2 regions of the Nocardia sp. NPDC057353 genome follow, and region 1 is predicted to be linked to the other one. Evidence: riboswitches for the same ligand, from Rfam matches in the RefSeq annotation. Region 1 holds a riboswitch; the other holds the start of a gene.
What was found. A riboswitch is a leader RNA that binds a small molecule or an ion and turns the genes downstream of it on or off. The one in region 1 is predicted to bind S-adenosylmethionine.
Positions count from the first base shown of each region.

Region 2: linked by a shared signal. The riboswitch ahead of ACFUUZ_RS23675 (bifunctional o-acetylhomoserine/o-acetylserine sulfhydrylase) and the one ahead of ACFUUZ_RS16610 (rhodanese-like domain-containing protein) in region 1 are both predicted to bind S-adenosylmethionine.

Region 1 covers NZ_JBHVAK010000028.1:18,251-25,689, reverse strand. Annotated here, with positions in the region: gene ACFUUZ_RS16645 (CaiB/BaiF CoA transferase family protein) at 1-22, opposite strand, end outside; gene ACFUUZ_RS16640 (DNA-binding protein) at 114-533, opposite strand; gene ACFUUZ_RS16635 (hypothetical protein) at 530-802, opposite strand; gene ACFUUZ_RS16630 (DUF456 domain-containing protein) at 863-1,345, shown strand; gene ACFUUZ_RS16625 (amidohydrolase family protein) at 1,378-2,253, opposite strand; gene ACFUUZ_RS16620 (FAD-dependent oxidoreductase) at 2,325-3,716, opposite strand; gene ACFUUZ_RS16615 (hypothetical protein) at 3,954-4,388, shown strand; SAM riboswitch class IV at 4,455-4,571, shown strand; gene ACFUUZ_RS16610 (rhodanese-like domain-containing protein) at 4,587-5,003, shown strand; gene ACFUUZ_RS16605 (O-succinylhomoserine sulfhydrylase) at 5,000-6,214, shown strand; gene ACFUUZ_RS16600 (DJ-1/PfpI family protein) at 6,255-6,884, shown strand; gene ACFUUZ_RS16595 (MarR family winged helix-turn-helix transcriptional regulator) at 6,881-7,324, shown strand; gene fgd (glucose-6-phosphate dehydrogenase (coenzyme-F420)) at 7,321-7,439, opposite strand, start outside.
Region 2 covers NZ_JBHVAK010000051.1:18,911-26,349, forward strand. Annotated here, with positions in the region: gene ACFUUZ_RS23650 (tRNA (cytidine(34)-2'-O)-methyltransferase) at 1-37, opposite strand, end outside; gene ACFUUZ_RS23655 (helix-turn-helix domain-containing protein) at 122-913, shown strand; gene ACFUUZ_RS23660 (VOC family protein) at 1,057-1,413, shown strand; gene ACFUUZ_RS23665 (DUF3017 domain-containing protein) at 1,488-1,733, shown strand; gene ACFUUZ_RS23670 (homoserine O-acetyltransferase) at 1,730-2,857, opposite strand; gene ACFUUZ_RS23675 (bifunctional o-acetylhomoserine/o-acetylserine sulfhydrylase) at 2,854-4,170, opposite strand; SAM riboswitch class IV at 4,185-4,295, opposite strand; gene ACFUUZ_RS23680 (NADP-dependent isocitrate dehydrogenase) at 4,697-5,914, shown strand; gene ACFUUZ_RS23685 (MFS transporter) at 6,050-7,264, shown strand; gene ACFUUZ_RS23690 (TetR/AcrR family transcriptional regulator) at 7,414-7,439, shown strand, end outside.

The sequences.
Region 1 (7,439 bases):
TGCCGGTGGTTTCTGTGCTCACGCCCTACCTCGGTTCGTCGTCGCAGCTGTGCGTATTGACAGTAGGACAACAAGGGGTTGGAGGTCTATGCGCCCCTGTCGGGGTGGTGCGGTCACACCTTCCGGACGAGCACCGTTGGCGGCAGCAGCCGCTCCAGGTCATCGACGTCCGAGGTGAGGACGGTGACGAAACCCGGCTGGTTGATCGCCACCACCGCCAGCGCGGCGTCGATCGCGTACTTGTGCCCGTGCAGCCCGGCGGCGCCGAGCAGTTCGCGTGCGGCCCGCGCCTCGTCCTTGCCGATCGTGGCGACCCGCATGCGGGAGACCACCCAGTTCCACCGTGCCGACGGGGTGCGCGGGTCGTGCGCCTCGATGAGCGTCATCGGGGAGGTGATGACGTCGACGCGGCCTTCGCGCGCATTGGTCAGCCGGGCCAGCATGGCGCGGTCGCCGCGGACGGCCAGAGCCAGTGCTTCGCTGTCGAGGACGAAGGTCTGCGGTACCGCCTGTGGTCGGCGGGCGGGGGTCACGCGGCGCCCTGGCCGCCATGGGCTGCCCGGCGGCGCAGGTGCTCGGCGTGCAGGTCGTCGAGTTCGCGGTCGGCTACCGCGGCTTCCTCGGCGGTGACGGCTCCGTGTTCCTGCTCCAGCCAGTCCGCCAGCTCGCCGATGAGGTCGCGATCCCGTTGCGCGCGAACCGCTTCGGTGATGTATGCCGAAAGGCCGCGTTCGGCGATCTCCGTGCGGACCTCTTCCAGGAGCTCCTCCGGGATGGTGACGGTGATCTTCCTCGTGGCCATACTTATTACCATACTCCGGTAGGTACTGCGTTCGACCCGGACATCGGCGACAATGCGTCCGTGAGCGTATGGGGCGAGGTCCTTGTCGGCCTGGTGATCCTGGTCGGCCTGATCGGCATCATCGTGCCGATCCTGCCGGGCGTGATCCTGATCTTCGGCGCGATCGCCGTCTGGGCGTTCCTGACCGGCGGGGCGACGGCGTGGACGATCCTGGCGATAGCCGGTGTGCTGCTGGTGATCTCGGGGGTCGTGAAGTACACGTGGCCGGGGAAGAACATCAAGGCGGCCGGGGTGCCGAACCGGACGTTGCTGATCGGGGCGGTGCTCGGCATCGTCGGGTTCTTCGTGGTGCCGGTGATCGGGCTGGTGCTGGGGTTCGTGCTCGGCGTCTACCTGTCGGAGCTGCAGCGGCTGCCGGACGGGGAGCAGGCGCGCAGGTCGACCGGGCACGCGCTGAAGGGCGTCGGGCTGTCGATTCTGATCGAGCTGTTCGGGGCGCTGCTCGCTACCGGGGTGTGGCTGATCGGGGCGGTCGTGGCCTGACGCGGCCACCCGATCGGTGATCGGGGAGCCGGTTACTCGATCACCGGTAGCGGGAGTGTGGCGTTGGGGTCGAGCCGGGGGAGCTGGTCGCGGCGCAGCGGCAGGGTGGGCGGGTCCTCGGGGGCGGCGCGCCAGCGGCCGGGGCGGGGGTCGGAGCCCGCGGGGCGGTGCCGGGCGGGGAGTTTGTAGAAGGCGCGGGCGTTGTTCTCCAGGACCGCGTGCATGTCGGTGCCGACGACGTCGCAGAGCAGGTCGACGTCGGAGTCGCGGAAGGGGCGGCCCGCGCGGGTGCCAGGCAGGTCGGTGCCGAACATGAGGGCCTGCGGGTTCACGGCGTGGATGCGGCGCAGGGTGTCGGGGACGCGCATCTGGACGCGGCCGAAGCCGGTGGCCTTCACGCGGGCGCCGCGGTCGACCAGGTCGAGCAGGTACGGCACGGCTTCGGCGGACATGCCGAGGTGGTCGACGGAGAGCGCGGGCAGCTTGGTGACGACGGGCTGCAGCGAGGCGAGCATCGAGCCGTCGATGTAGAGCTCGACGTGCCAGCCCGCGATGTCGTGCGCGCGCACCGCCTGCTGGGTGAGCTGGGTGATGTCGCCCGCCGCGCGCTTCAGGTTGAAGCGCAGCGCCCGCACGCCGATCTTGTTCAGCTCCTGGATCTCCTCGTCGGAGGCGTCCAGGTCAAGCCGGGTAACCCCGACCCACCCGGTGCCGAGCTCGGCGAGCGCGGCCTTCAGGTAGCTCTGGTCGGTTCCCTGGAACGACCCGCTGACCACGGCGCCGCCGCTGATGTCGAAGCGCCGCATGCGCTTTCGGTAATCGGCGACGGTGTAGGCGGAGGGCAGGTGTCCCTCGTTCTCGGCCAGCGGGAACCGCGGGTCGAAGATGTGGACGTGGGCATCGAACACGTGTACAGAATGCCTCGAGGTGGGTGCGGCTGTCGCCTGCCGGACTCCTACGTTCCGGCAGGCGACGCGCGCTAGACCTTGTTCGGCTCGCTGGCGCGCAGCATGTCCTCGCGCTCCACGACCTTGACCCGCTCGCGGCCCTCGGGCTCGCCCAGCGAGCGCTCGTGCGCGTCCAGGCGGTACCAGCCCTGCCAGGTGGTGTAGGGCACGCCCTTGCCCTCGAGGAACTCGATCACGGCCTCGGGGTGGGGGTTCTCGGCGCGCGGGAAGTCCTTGCTGTCGTCCAGCAGGCAGGCGACGGTCTCGTTGGCATCGCCCTTGGTGTGGCCGATCAGCCCGACCGGGCCGCGCTTGATCCAGCCGGTCACGTAGGTGCCGGGCAGGTAGCGGGCCTTGCCGTCGGCGTTCTCGTCGATCAGGACGCGGCCCGCCTCGTTCGGCACGGTGCCCGCCTGGTCGTCGAAGGGCAGCTGGGTGATGTTCTGCGACAGGTACCCCACCGCGCGGTACACGGCCTGCACCTCCCAGTCGCGGTACTCGCCGGTGCCCTTGACGTTGCCGGTGCCGTCCAGCTGGGTGCGCTCGGTGCGCAGCCCGACGACCTTGCCGTCGGCGTCGCCGACCACCTCGGTCGGCGCCTCGAAGAAGTGCAGGAAGAGCTTGTGCGGCCGGTTGCCCTGGTCGCGGATGGCCCACTGCTCGAGCGTGTTGGCGACCATGTCGACCTGCTTGGAGTGGCGGCGCGCGGCCTCGGAGCCCTCGTCGTAGTCGATGTCCTCGGGGTCGACGATGACCTCGATGGTCGGCGAGTGGTCAAGCTCGCGCAGCTCCAGCGGGGTGAACTTGGCCTGCGCGGGGCCGCGGCGGCCGAAGACGTGCACCTCGACGGCCTTGTTCTGCTTGAGCCCCTCGTAGACGTTCGGCGGGATCTCGGTCGGCAGCAGCTCGTCGCCGGTCTTGGCGAGCACGCGGGCGATGTCCAGCGCGACGTTGCCGACGCCGAGCACCGCGACCTTCTCGGCCTCCAGCGGCCAGGTGCGCGGGACATCGGGGTGGCCGTCGTACCAGGAGACGAAGTCGGCGGCGCCGTAGGAGCCGTCCAGGTCGATGCCGGGGATGGTGAGCGCGCGGTCGGCGTTGGCGCCGGTGGAGAAGATGACGGCGTCGTAGAAGCGGCGCAGGTCGTCCAGGGTGATGTCGGTGCCGTAGTCGATATTGCCGAGCAGCCGCACCTGCTCCTTGTCCAGCACCTTGTGCAGCGCGGTGATGATGCCCTTGATGCGCGGGTGGTCGGGCGCGACGCCGTAGCGGATCAGCCCGAACGGCGCGGGCATCCGCTCGTAGAGATCGATGGAGACGTCCGCGTCGGACTTCATCAGCGCGTCGGCGGCATAGATCCCGGCCGGGCCTGCACCCACGATCGCAATGCGGAGCGGCCGAGCCGCCTCACTCTGTTCGGTCATGTTCACGCGCACCTTCGGTCGATACGTTCATCTGGCGTCTACTTAGCCCAGGCTAACCTGAGATCGGTACGGGACCGCGCTCCGATTCTCTCCGGAGCATCGGAAGGCGGCTCCGGCACGAGTCGCAAGCTCCCATTCTATCGGCCCTGCTCCACGCGGGCCGCGACCCGGGTGGGCAGCGCGTATCCTGCCGGGGCCGGTGCGCCGACGGCCCAGGTCATCGGTGATCATCGAGGGATGAGCGAGCAGCAGCCCAACGATCCGGAGCCGGAAGTCCGCTCGATCGTCCCGTTCGTGGCGGCCGGGGTGGTCGCGGTGCTGGTCCTGGTGGGGATCGTGCTCGCCGGGGTGCTGTCGCCGGTTGAGAAAAATGTCACAGAGGCGGACAAGATGTCGGCCGCGGTGCGCAACTACGCGGATGCCCGCGGCCGCACCGACGCGGTCCCCCCGCCCGGCACCGCCTGCGATGGCTTCGACGAGGCCGCCTCGCCGCTGGCCGAGCAGCTCGGCGGGCCGGAGACGCGCACCGAGATCGAGGTCGGGGCACTGGCGAACCCGGTGGTCGAGGGCGACCGTGGCCGGATCACGGTGACCACCCGGGTGAACGGCAGGGAGGCCACCGCGACCTGGACCCTGACCAGGGACGGCGACCGCTGGCTGGTCTGCGGATGACGCGCCCGGACGCGGGGAAACTCGTGTTGACAGCGGCCGCCGCGCCGGGGCAATCTCGGTTCGCAAGGTCATGAGAACCAGCGTCAAGCCCCGGCTCGGCTGGTCGGCAACCCTCCTCCGCGGCGGGGTGCTCCGGGTGACGACCTGGCCGTATGCGGCGTTCCCATGCGGCAAGCGTGGATTCACAGGAGGTTCGACATGAGTTATGCCGGTGACATCACCCCCAAGCAGGCGTGGGAGCTGTTGCGCGACAATCCGTCCGCCGTGCTGGTCGACGTGCGCACCGAGGCCGAGTGGCGCTTCGTCGGCGTGCCGGACACCACCGAGCTGGAGCGCCCGACCGCGCTGATCGAGTGGGTGGACGGCACCGGCTCGCCCAACCCGGCCTTCCTGGAGCAGCTGCAGCGCGCGCTCGACGGGCGTGACCCGGAGGCGCCGGTGGTGTTCCTGTGTCGCTCCGGCCAGCGCTCGGCGAACGCCGCCGGGCTGGCGACCGGCGCCGGAATCGCCCCCTCCTACAACGTGATCGACGGCTTCGAGGGCCCGATCGACGGCGCGGGCCACCGCGGCTCCGCCGGTTGGCGCGCCGACGGCCTGCCCTGGCGGCAGTCGTGATCACCGGCGGCGCCTTCGACCGGCCGCTGCCGGAGAACGTCGGCCCGGCCACGCTCGGCGTGCGCGGCGGGCTGCGCCGCTCCGGCTTCGAGGAGACCTCCGAGGCGCTCTACCTCACCTCGGGCTTCGTCTACGAGAGCGCCGAGGCGGCCGAGGCCGCCTTCACCGGCGATGTCGAGCACTTCGTCTACTCCCGCTACGGCAACCCGACGGTCGCCGTCTTCGAGGAGCGGATGCGGCTGATCGACGGCGCCGAGGCGTGCTTCGCCACCGCCAGCGGCATGGCGGCGGTCTTCACCGCGCTCGGCGCGCTGCTGAAGGCCGGTGACCGGCTGGTCGCCGCGCGCAGCCTCTTCGGCTCCTGCTTCGTGGTGGCGAACGAGATCCTGCCGCGCTGGGGCGTGCAGACGGTCTTCGTCGACGGTGAGGACCTGGACCAGTGGGAGCAGGCGCTCTCGGTGCCGACCCAGGCGGTCTTCTTCGAGACCCCGGCCAACCCCATGCAGAACCTGGTGGACGTGCGGCGGGTCAGCGAGCTCGCGCACGCCGCGGGCGCGAAGGTGGTGCTGGACAATGTCTTCGCCACCCCGCTGCTGCAGCGCAGCCTGGAGCTCGGCGCCGACGTGGTGGTCTACTCCGGCACCAAGCACATCGACGGCCAGGGCCGGGTGCTCGGCGGCGCCATCCTGGGCGAGCGCGAGTACATCGACGGCCCGGTGAAGACGCTCATGCGGCACACCGGCCCCGCGCTCAGCCCGTTCAACGCCTGGACTCTGCTCAAGGGGTTGGAGACCATGCCGCTGCGCGTTCGGCACTCCACCGCGGCGGCGCTCGAGGTCGCCCGCTTCCTGGAGGGCCACCCGGCGGTGGGCTGGGTGCGCTACCCCTTCCTGGAGTCGCACCCGCAGCACGAGCTGGCCACCACCCAGATGAGCGGCGGCGGCACGGTGGTTACCTTCGAGTTGGCCGCCCCCGACGGCGAGGGCAAGAAGCGCGCCTTCGAGGTGCTGAACCGGCTGCGCGTCATCGACATCTCGAACAACCTCGGCGACGCCAAGACGCTGATCACGCACCCGGCCACCACCACGCACCGGGCCATGGGCGCGGAGGGGCGGGCCGGGATCGGGCTCACCGACGGCGTCGTTCGCATCTCGGTCGGCCTGGAGGATGTCGAGGACCTGATCGCGGACCTGGACCACGCGCTCGGCTGAGCTATTGACAGCATCCTGTCATGTTTGACAGGATGCTGTCATGACTTCGGAACCTCGCATCGTGTACACGGCGGTCTACGACACCCTGGCCGACTGGGAGGTCGGGGCCGCCATCGCGTACCTCAACAACCCCGAGCTGCAGCGCGAACCCGGCTCGCTCGTGGTGCGCACGGTCGGTCGCGGCACCGAGCCGGTGACCACCGGCGGCGGCATGCGCATCCTGCCCGACGTCGATCTGAGCGCGGTCGACCTCGACCGGGCGGCCGCGCTCATCCTGCCCGGGGCCGCGCTCTGGGATCAGGGCGACGAGTTGGCGGCCTTCGCCGAGCTGGCCCGCGGGTTCCTCGACGCCGGGCGGCCGGTCGCGGCCATCTGCGGCGCTACCTTCGGGCTCGCCAAGGCCGGGCTGCTCGATACCAGGGCGCACACCAGCAACGACCCCGGCTACCTGGCGTCCAGCGGCTACGCGGGCGCCGCGCGCTACCGCGACGAGCCGGCGGTCACCGACGGCAATGTCGTCACCGCGACCTCGCTGGCGCCCTTCCACTTCGCGCACCAGCTCTTCGCGGTGCTCGACGTCTACGAGCCGCAGGTGCTGGACGCCTGGTTCCGGCTCTTCGCCGAGCGCGACCCGAGCGCGTACGCGGTGCTCGCGGAGCACGGCGCGTGACCGAGCAGGAACTCTTCAGCACCGCCGCCATCACCTCGTTCGCGCTGAACGGCCGCTTCCTCGCGGTCGCCGAGAAGCTCGCCGCCCCCGCCGGGCTCACCGCCGCCTGGTGGCAGGTGCTCGGCGCGGTGCTGCGCGAACCGCTCCCCGTCGCGGGCATCGCCAGGGCCATGGGGATCACCAGGCAGAGCGTGCAGCGCATCGCCGACCTGCTGGTCGAGAAGGGGCTCGCCGAGTACCGGGAGAACCCGGCGCACCGCCGCGCCAAACTGGTCGCCGTCACCGACGAAGGCCTGGCGGCGGTGCGCCGGATCGACCCGCAGCACGCGCAGGTGGCGCACCGGCTCGCCGCTGAGCTCGGTGCCGAGCGGTTCGCCGAGATCGTCGCCGCGCTCACCGAACTCGCGGCGACGATGGACCGGCTGGAGCTGGATTCCTAGCCCAGCTTGCGCAGCCGCGGCGCGAGGTCGCGCTGGAAGAGGTCGAGGAAGCGGCGCTGGTCGTGGCCGGGGGCGTGGAAGACCAGGTGGTTCAGGCCCGCGTCGAGGTAGGGCT
Region 2 (7,439 bases), on a different contig from region 1:
GCGGAATGCACGGCTCGTGGAACATCAGATGGAACACAACGGGAGATACTCCCAGATCGCGGCAGGGTGTCTCCGCCGGACCGACCCACCTTCGTCCTGCGGTGGGCGCAGGATGGGGAGTATGAACTCCTGGGAGGTGGTCACCGCGCAGCCGCACGCGGCGCTGGCCGGGCTGGTCGGCGAGTATGCCGAGTTCCGGGAGCGGGTCGGTGGGCCGGTGGTGCGGTATGAGCCGGCGAATGCCGGGGTGGTGCTGGTGGTGGAGTTCGCGGATCCGCTGGTGGTGACCGATGTGGCGGAGCCGGGGGTGGCGCGGAGCCTGCGGGCATTCGCGGCGGGGCCGAGCCTGGGGCCGACGCGAACCGAGCACGCGGGGGTGCAGCACTGTGTGCAGGTGCGGTTGCCGCCGCTCGGGTTGTATCGGGTGGCGGGGGATGTGTCCGAGCTGGCCGATCGGGCGGTCGGACTGCCCGATCTGTTAGGCCGGGCCGGCCGGGAACTGCCGGAAAGGCTGGCGGCGCAGGGGGATCCGGCGAGCAGGTTCGCGCTGCTCGACGCGCTGTTCGGGCGGGCCGCGGTGGGCGGACCGGAGCCGGATCCCGAGGTCGCGTACGCCTGGCGCACGCTGCGGCGGACCGGGGGGACGGCGGGGATCGGCGCGATCCTGGCCGAGATCGGCTGGAGCAGGGCCCGACTGGCGCGCCGCTTCCGGGCCCAGGTCGGGCTCACGCCGAAGGCGGCGGCCAGGGTGATCCGTTTCGAGCGCGCCGCCGCGCTGCTCCGCGCGCCGGACCCGCGGCCGCTCAGCGCCGTCGCGCTCGCCTGCGGCTACGCCGACCAGGCACATTTCACCCGCGACTTCCGCGAGTTCGCCGGCCGCCCGCCGAGCGCATGGGCCGCTGGTCAGGGCTGAGATCGCGTCGCCGCGGCGGCCACGAGCCGAACCGCCCCCCGGCCGGGGCTGCGGTCGGCGCCACGCGCGAACATTCCTTCAAGACCGGAGCACCTCCGCGAACCTAGGGTCGGGGCGAACCACCGAAACGGAGGGAACCGACCATGACCGGTGAACCGAGCTTCTTCGAGATCGGCGTCCCGGACGCCACCCGCGCCCGCACCTTCTACGAACAACTCCTCGGCTGGAAGTCCCACGAGACGAAACCCGGCGGCCCGGCCTGGCTGGAAACGGGCGGCGTCCGCGGCGGCGTCCACGACGGCGACGAGGACCGCTGGATCGGCATCTTCTTCCGCGTCGACGACATCGAGGCCGCGACGCGAAGGGTCCGCGACCTCGGCGGCGAGGCCGACGACCCCGGCCCGGAGACGGAGGGCTTCGGCCGCTTCGCCTTCTGCCGAGACGACCAGGGCGTGCGATTCGGGCTGCACCAGCCCGGTCTGCCACAATCGCAGGCGTGACAGACCCGACCGTGGCGCGGCGCGAATCCGGAGGCGGCAGCTGGGGCGCGCAGTTCCTGCGCTGTCACCTGCCGATGGTGATCGTGGTGCTGGTCGTGCTGGTGGCGATCGTCTTCGTCGCCTCCGATCGCTGGCGCCGCGGCGCCTTCATCTTCGGCAGCGCGGCGCTGCTGGCCGCGGTGTTCCGGCTGTGCCTGCCGACGGTGCGGGTGGGGCTGCTCGCGGTGCGCGGCAAGCCGTTCGACGTGGCGGCGCTGAGCCTGCTCGGCAGCACCATCGTCTTCCTCGCCGCCACGATCAACACCCTCGGCGTCGGTTAGCGGTTCGCCCTGGCCAGCGCCGCGGTGCGGGCCAGCAGCGCGGCGATCTGGTCGGCCTCGGTGAGGAAGCCGTCGTGGCCGTCCCTGGAGTGGATGACGTCCAGTTCCGCGCAGCCGGGCAGCAGCTCGGCGAGTTCGCGCTGGGTGCGCAGCGGGTAGAGCCGGTCCGAGTCGACCCCGGCGACCACGCACGGCACCGGAGTCGACCCCAGCGCCGCCGCGACCCCGCCGCGGCCGCGGCCGACGTCGTGCCGGTTCATGGCCTCGGAGAGCAGCACGTAGGTGGCGGCGTCGAACCGGGCGACCAGCTTCTCGGCCTGGTGCTCCAGGTAGCTCTGCACCGCGTACCGGCCGCCGTCCCACGGGTCCTCGCCCGCCTGCGGCAGGTTCTCGAAGCGGTGGTCGAGCTCGGCCTCGGTGCGGTAGCTGAGGTGCGCCACCCGGCGGGCGACGGCGAGGCCGGTGACCGGGGCGCTGCCGGTGCCGTGGTAGTCGCCGCCCTGCCAGGCCGGGTCGCCGACGATGGCGGCGATCTGGGTGGTCTGGGTGCCGATCTGGTCGGCGGTGGCGCGCGCGCCGACGGCGAGGACCAGCGCCGCGGCCACCCGCTCGGGGTGGCCGACCATCCACTCCAGCACCCGCATGCCGCCCATGGAGCCGCCGACCGCGGCGGCCAGCCGCTCGATGCCGAGCAGGTCGGCGAGCGCGATCTCGGCGCTCACCTGGTCACGGATGGAGATGTCGGGGAAGCGGCTGCCCCAGGGCTTGCCGTCCGGAGCGGGGGCGGCGGGGCCGGTGCTGCCCTTGCAGCCGCCGAGCACGTTGGTGGCGATCACGCACCACTCGTCGGTGTCCAGCGGGGCGCCGGGCCCGACCATGCCTTCCCACCAGCCGGGCGCCGGGTTGTCGGGGGCGCTCGCGACGTGCGCGTCGCCGGTGAGCGCGTGCTCGACCAGGATCACGTTGTCCATGGCGGGGGAGAGCTCGCCCCAGCGCTGCACGGCCAGCCGCACATCGGGGACGACGGCGCCGTTCTCCAGTTTGACGTCGCCGACCGCGAGCACGCCGGACGTCCCGTCCGGCGGCGGTAGCAGGGCGGTGCCCGGTTCGATGCCCACGGTCACGACGCCGCGTCGAAGCCCGCGCGCAGGTCGGCCAGGATGTCCTGCAGCCCCTCGATGCCGACGGCCAGCCGGACCAGCCCCGGCGTGACGCCGGAGCTCGCCTGCTCGTCGGGGGTGAGCTGGGAGTGCGTGGTGGAGGCCGGGTGGATCACCAGCGAGCGCACGTCGCCGATATTGGCGACGTGGCTGTGCAGCGTCAGCGCGTCGACGAACTTCTTGCCCGCCTCGACGCCGCCCTTCAGCTCGAAGGCGATCACCGCGCCCGCGCCCTTCGGCGTGAGCTGCTGCGCGCGCTCGTACCAGGGCGAGGTGGGCAGCCCGGCGTAGGCGACCGAGGTGACCGCCGGGTGCGTGGCGAGGAACTCGGCGACCGCCTGCGCGTTCTGCACGTGCCGCTCCATGCGCAGGCTCAGCGTCTCGATGCCCTGGCTGATCAGGAAGGCGTTGAACGGCGAGACGGCGGAGCCGAGGTCGCGCAGCAGCTGCACCCGCGCCTTGAGCGCGAAGGCGGGCGCGCCCAGGTCGGCGAAGATCGCGCCGTGGTAGCTGGGGTCGGGAGTGGTGAAGCCGGGGAAGCGGTCCTCGCCGGATTCGGTCTTCCCGCGCCAGTCGAAGGTGCCGCCGTCCACGATCGCGCCCGCGATGGCGGCGCCGTGGCCGCCCAGGTACTTGGTGGCCGAGTGCACCACGATGTCGGCGCCGTGCTCCAGCGGCCGCAGCAGGTAGGGGGTCGCGACCGTGTTGTCCACGATCAGCGGGACGCCCGCGGCGTGCGCGACGGCGGAGATGCCGGGCAGGTCGAGGATGGCGCTGCTCGGGTTGGCGATGGTCTCGCCGTAGCAGGCCTTGGTGTTCGGCCGGACGGCGGCGCGCCACTGCTCCAGGTCGTCCGGGTCGTCCACGAAGGAGACCGCGATGCCCAGCTTGGGCAGGGTGTAGTGGAAGAGGTTGTAGGTGCCGCCGTAGAGGTGCGGGCTGGAGACGATGTGGTCGCCCGCGTTCGCCACGTTCAGGACGGCGAAGGTCTCGGCGGCCTGCCCGGAGGCGACGACCAGCGCCGCGACGCCGCCTTCGAGGGCCGCGATCCGCTGCTCCACCACGTCCTGAGTGGGGTTCATGATCCGGGTGTAGATGTTGCCCGGCTCGGCGAGGCCGAAGAGCGCCGCGGCGTGCGCGGTGTCCCGGAAGGTGTAGGAGGTGGTCTGGTAGATCGGCAGGGCGCGGGCGCTGGTGCTGCCGTCGGGGGCCTGACCCGCGTGGATCTGCTTGGTCTCGAAGGACCAGTTCGCGGTGGGGTCGGTCGTCTCGGTCACGTGTTACCTCCAGGAGAGCGCGCTTGCTCCCGGCCGTCGGGAGCCGGGTCGTCACCCGGAGCACCCCGCCGCTGCTGGAGGGTTGCCGGCCAGCGAGCCGGGGCTTGGCGCTGGCACTCATGACCTGTTCGACATCGTAACCGGACCGAGGTCTGCCGATCGAACCCGTGTGCGGAGTTATCCACAGGTAGCCGCTGTGAATGCGCTCACAGCTGCTTCCTGTGGACTCTGAGCGGGTGGGTGCTGCGCCCCGGCGGGCTCTCGTCGTAGGCTCGAACCGTGAGCAAGGGGCGTGTCCTCGGTCACGCCGGACCTACTCGCGGGTAACGAGCCGGGGTCCCCGAAAGGGCGACCCTCGCCGTGCAATGCGAGGTCGGGCAGCAGTACGCTTGTCTTGTTTGCACCACAGGGTCTCGCCGACCAAGCGGGACATAGACGTTGTCTGTTGGACAGCTGGGGTCCGCTCACAAGCGTGTTCGCCTGGCCGTGCAATGAGGGCACACACCCTAGGAGGACACGAAGATCCATGTCCAAGATCAAGGTTGAAGGCACCGTCGTAGAGCTCGACGGCGACGAGATGACGCGGATCATCTGGCAGTTCATCAAGGACAAGCTGATCCACCCGTACCTCGACGTGAACCTCGAGTACTACGACCTCGGCATCGAGTACCGCGACAAGACCGACGACCAGGTCACCGTGGACGCGGCCGAGGCGATCAAGCGGCACGGCGTCGGTGTCAAGTGCGCCACGATCACGCCGGACGAGGCGCGGGTCGAGGAGTTCGGGCTGAAGAAGATGTGGCGGTCGCCGAACGGCACCATCCGCAACATCCTCGGCGGCACGATCTTCCGCGCGCCGATCATCATCTCCAACGTCCCGCGGCTGGTGCCGGGCTGGACCAAGCCGATCATCATCGGCCGCCACGCCTTCGGCGACCAGTACCGCGCCACCGACTTCAAGGTGTTCGAGGCGGGCACCGTCACCCTCACCTTCACCCCGGAGGACGGCGGCGAGCCGATCGTGCACGAGGTCGTGAAGATGCCGGAGGACGGCGGCGTCGTCATGGGCATGTACAACTTCAAGAAGTCCATCGAGGATTTCGCGCGGGCCTCGTTCAACTACGGCCTGCAGCAGAACTACCCGGTCTACATGTCGACCAAGAACACCATCCTCAAGGCCTACGACGGCATGTTCAAGGACACCTTCCAGGAGGTGTTCGACGCCGAGTTCAAGAGCCAGTTCGACGCCGCCGGGCTCACCTACGAGCACCGGCTGATCGACGACATGGTCGCCTCCTCCATGAAGTGGGAGGGCGGCTACGTCTGGGCCTGCAAGAACTACGACGGCGACGTGCAGTCCGACACCGTCGCGCAGGGCTTCGGCTCGCTCGGGCTGATGACCTCGGTGCTGCTCACCCCGGACGGCAAGACCTGTGAGGCCGAGGCCGCGCACGGCACCGTGACCAGGCACTTCCGCCAGCACCAGCAGGGCAAGCCGACCTCGACGAACCCGATCGCGTCGATCTTCGCCTGGACCCGTGGGCTGGAGCACCGCGGCAAGCTGGACAACACCCCCGAGGTGATCGGCTTCGCGCAGACGCTGGAGGACGTCGTCATCAAGACCGTCGAGGGCGGGCAGATGACCAAGGACCTGGCGGCGCTGGTCGGCGGCGACCAGGGCTACCTCAGCACCGAGGAGTTCCTCGGCGCGCTCGACGCCAACCTGGCGCGCGCGCTGCGCTGATCCCGGCTTCGAGACCCCTGTTCCGCCGACTGCGGAGCGGGGGTCTCCGCGTATCCGCGCATGGCCCGGAGGGGGTGGCCGATCTCACCCCGGGATCGGGAACCCCGCCGCGGTACCGCGGGGTTGCACGGAAGCGTGACTTCTACCGCTACCGCCGTCGAGACTCCGCGCACCAGCTGGCACCTGCCCGCCGTGCTCGCCATGGCGCTCGGCGGGTTCGGGATCGGGACCACCGAGTTCGTCGCCATGGGGCTGCTGCCCGACATCGCGGGCGCGCTGCGGATCTCCGAGCCGACCGCGGGGCACGCGATCTCCGCCTACGCGCTCGGCGTCGTGATCGGGGCGCCGCTGATCGCGGCCGCCTTCGCCCGGGTGGCGCGGAAGAAGCTGCTGGTCGGGTTGATGGTGGCGTTCACCGTCGGCAACCTGGCGACGGTGCTCGCGCCGAGCTACGGCGCGCTGATCGCGGCGCGCTTCGTCGCCGGGCTGCCGCACGGCGCCTACTTCGGCGTCGCCTCGCTGGCCGCCGCGACGCTGGCGCCCGCCGGGCAGCGGGCAAAGGCGGTGGCGGCGGTGATGCTGGGGCTCAGCGTGGCCAATGTGGTCGGCGTGCCCGCCGCCACCTGGCTCGGCCAGGCCTTCGGCTGGCGTTCGGCGTTCGTGGTGGTCGCGGTGATCGGGCTCGCCACCGTCGCGGCGCTGCTGCGCTTCGTTCCGCCGCTGACCGGGATCGTCACCACCAACCCGCTCACCGAGCTGGGCGCGCTGCGCAGGCCGCAGGTGCTGCTCACGCTGGCGGTCGGGGCGATCGGCTTCGGCGGCATGTTCGCGGTGTACACCTACGTGGCCACCACGCTCACCGACGTGGCCGGGCTCGGTTCCGCGCTGGTGCCGCTGGTGCTCGCGCTCTTCGGCGTCGGGATGGTGATCGGCAATATCGCCGGTGGTTTCCTGGCCGATCGCGGGGTTGACCGCTCGATCTTCCTCGGCATGGGTGCCATGGTGGTGATCCTGGCCGGGTTCGTGGCGGCGGCGCACAACCCCGTCACCGCGGCGGTCGGCGCGCTGCTGGTCGGCGCCTCCGGCGCCGCGCTCGCCCCCGGGCTGCAGACCCGGCTCATGGATGTCGCCGCCGACGCCCAGACGCTCGCCGCCGCCCTCAACCACGCCGCGCTGAACATCGCCAATGCGGCCGGTGCCTGGTTAGGAGGCCTGGTGATCGCCGCAGGTTACGGCTACACCGCCCCCGCGGCGGTCGGCGCAGCCCTCGCCGTGACCGGCGTCGTCCTCTTCACGGTCACCGTCGCCCTGGCCAAGCGCAATCCCGCGGCCGCACCCGGCCTCTCGTAAGACGCTGCCCCGCTGTCCGCGCGCTGCGTCGCGCCGCTCGCGCTGCGTCGCGCCGCTCGCGCTGTACCGTGCTGCCCGCGCGCTGTGCCGCGCTGCCCGCGCGATTCGTGCGCCACCGGTCCCGCGCACCTCGCGCGTAGACTCCGCTGATGGCCAGCAGTGTGACCCGCGGCCG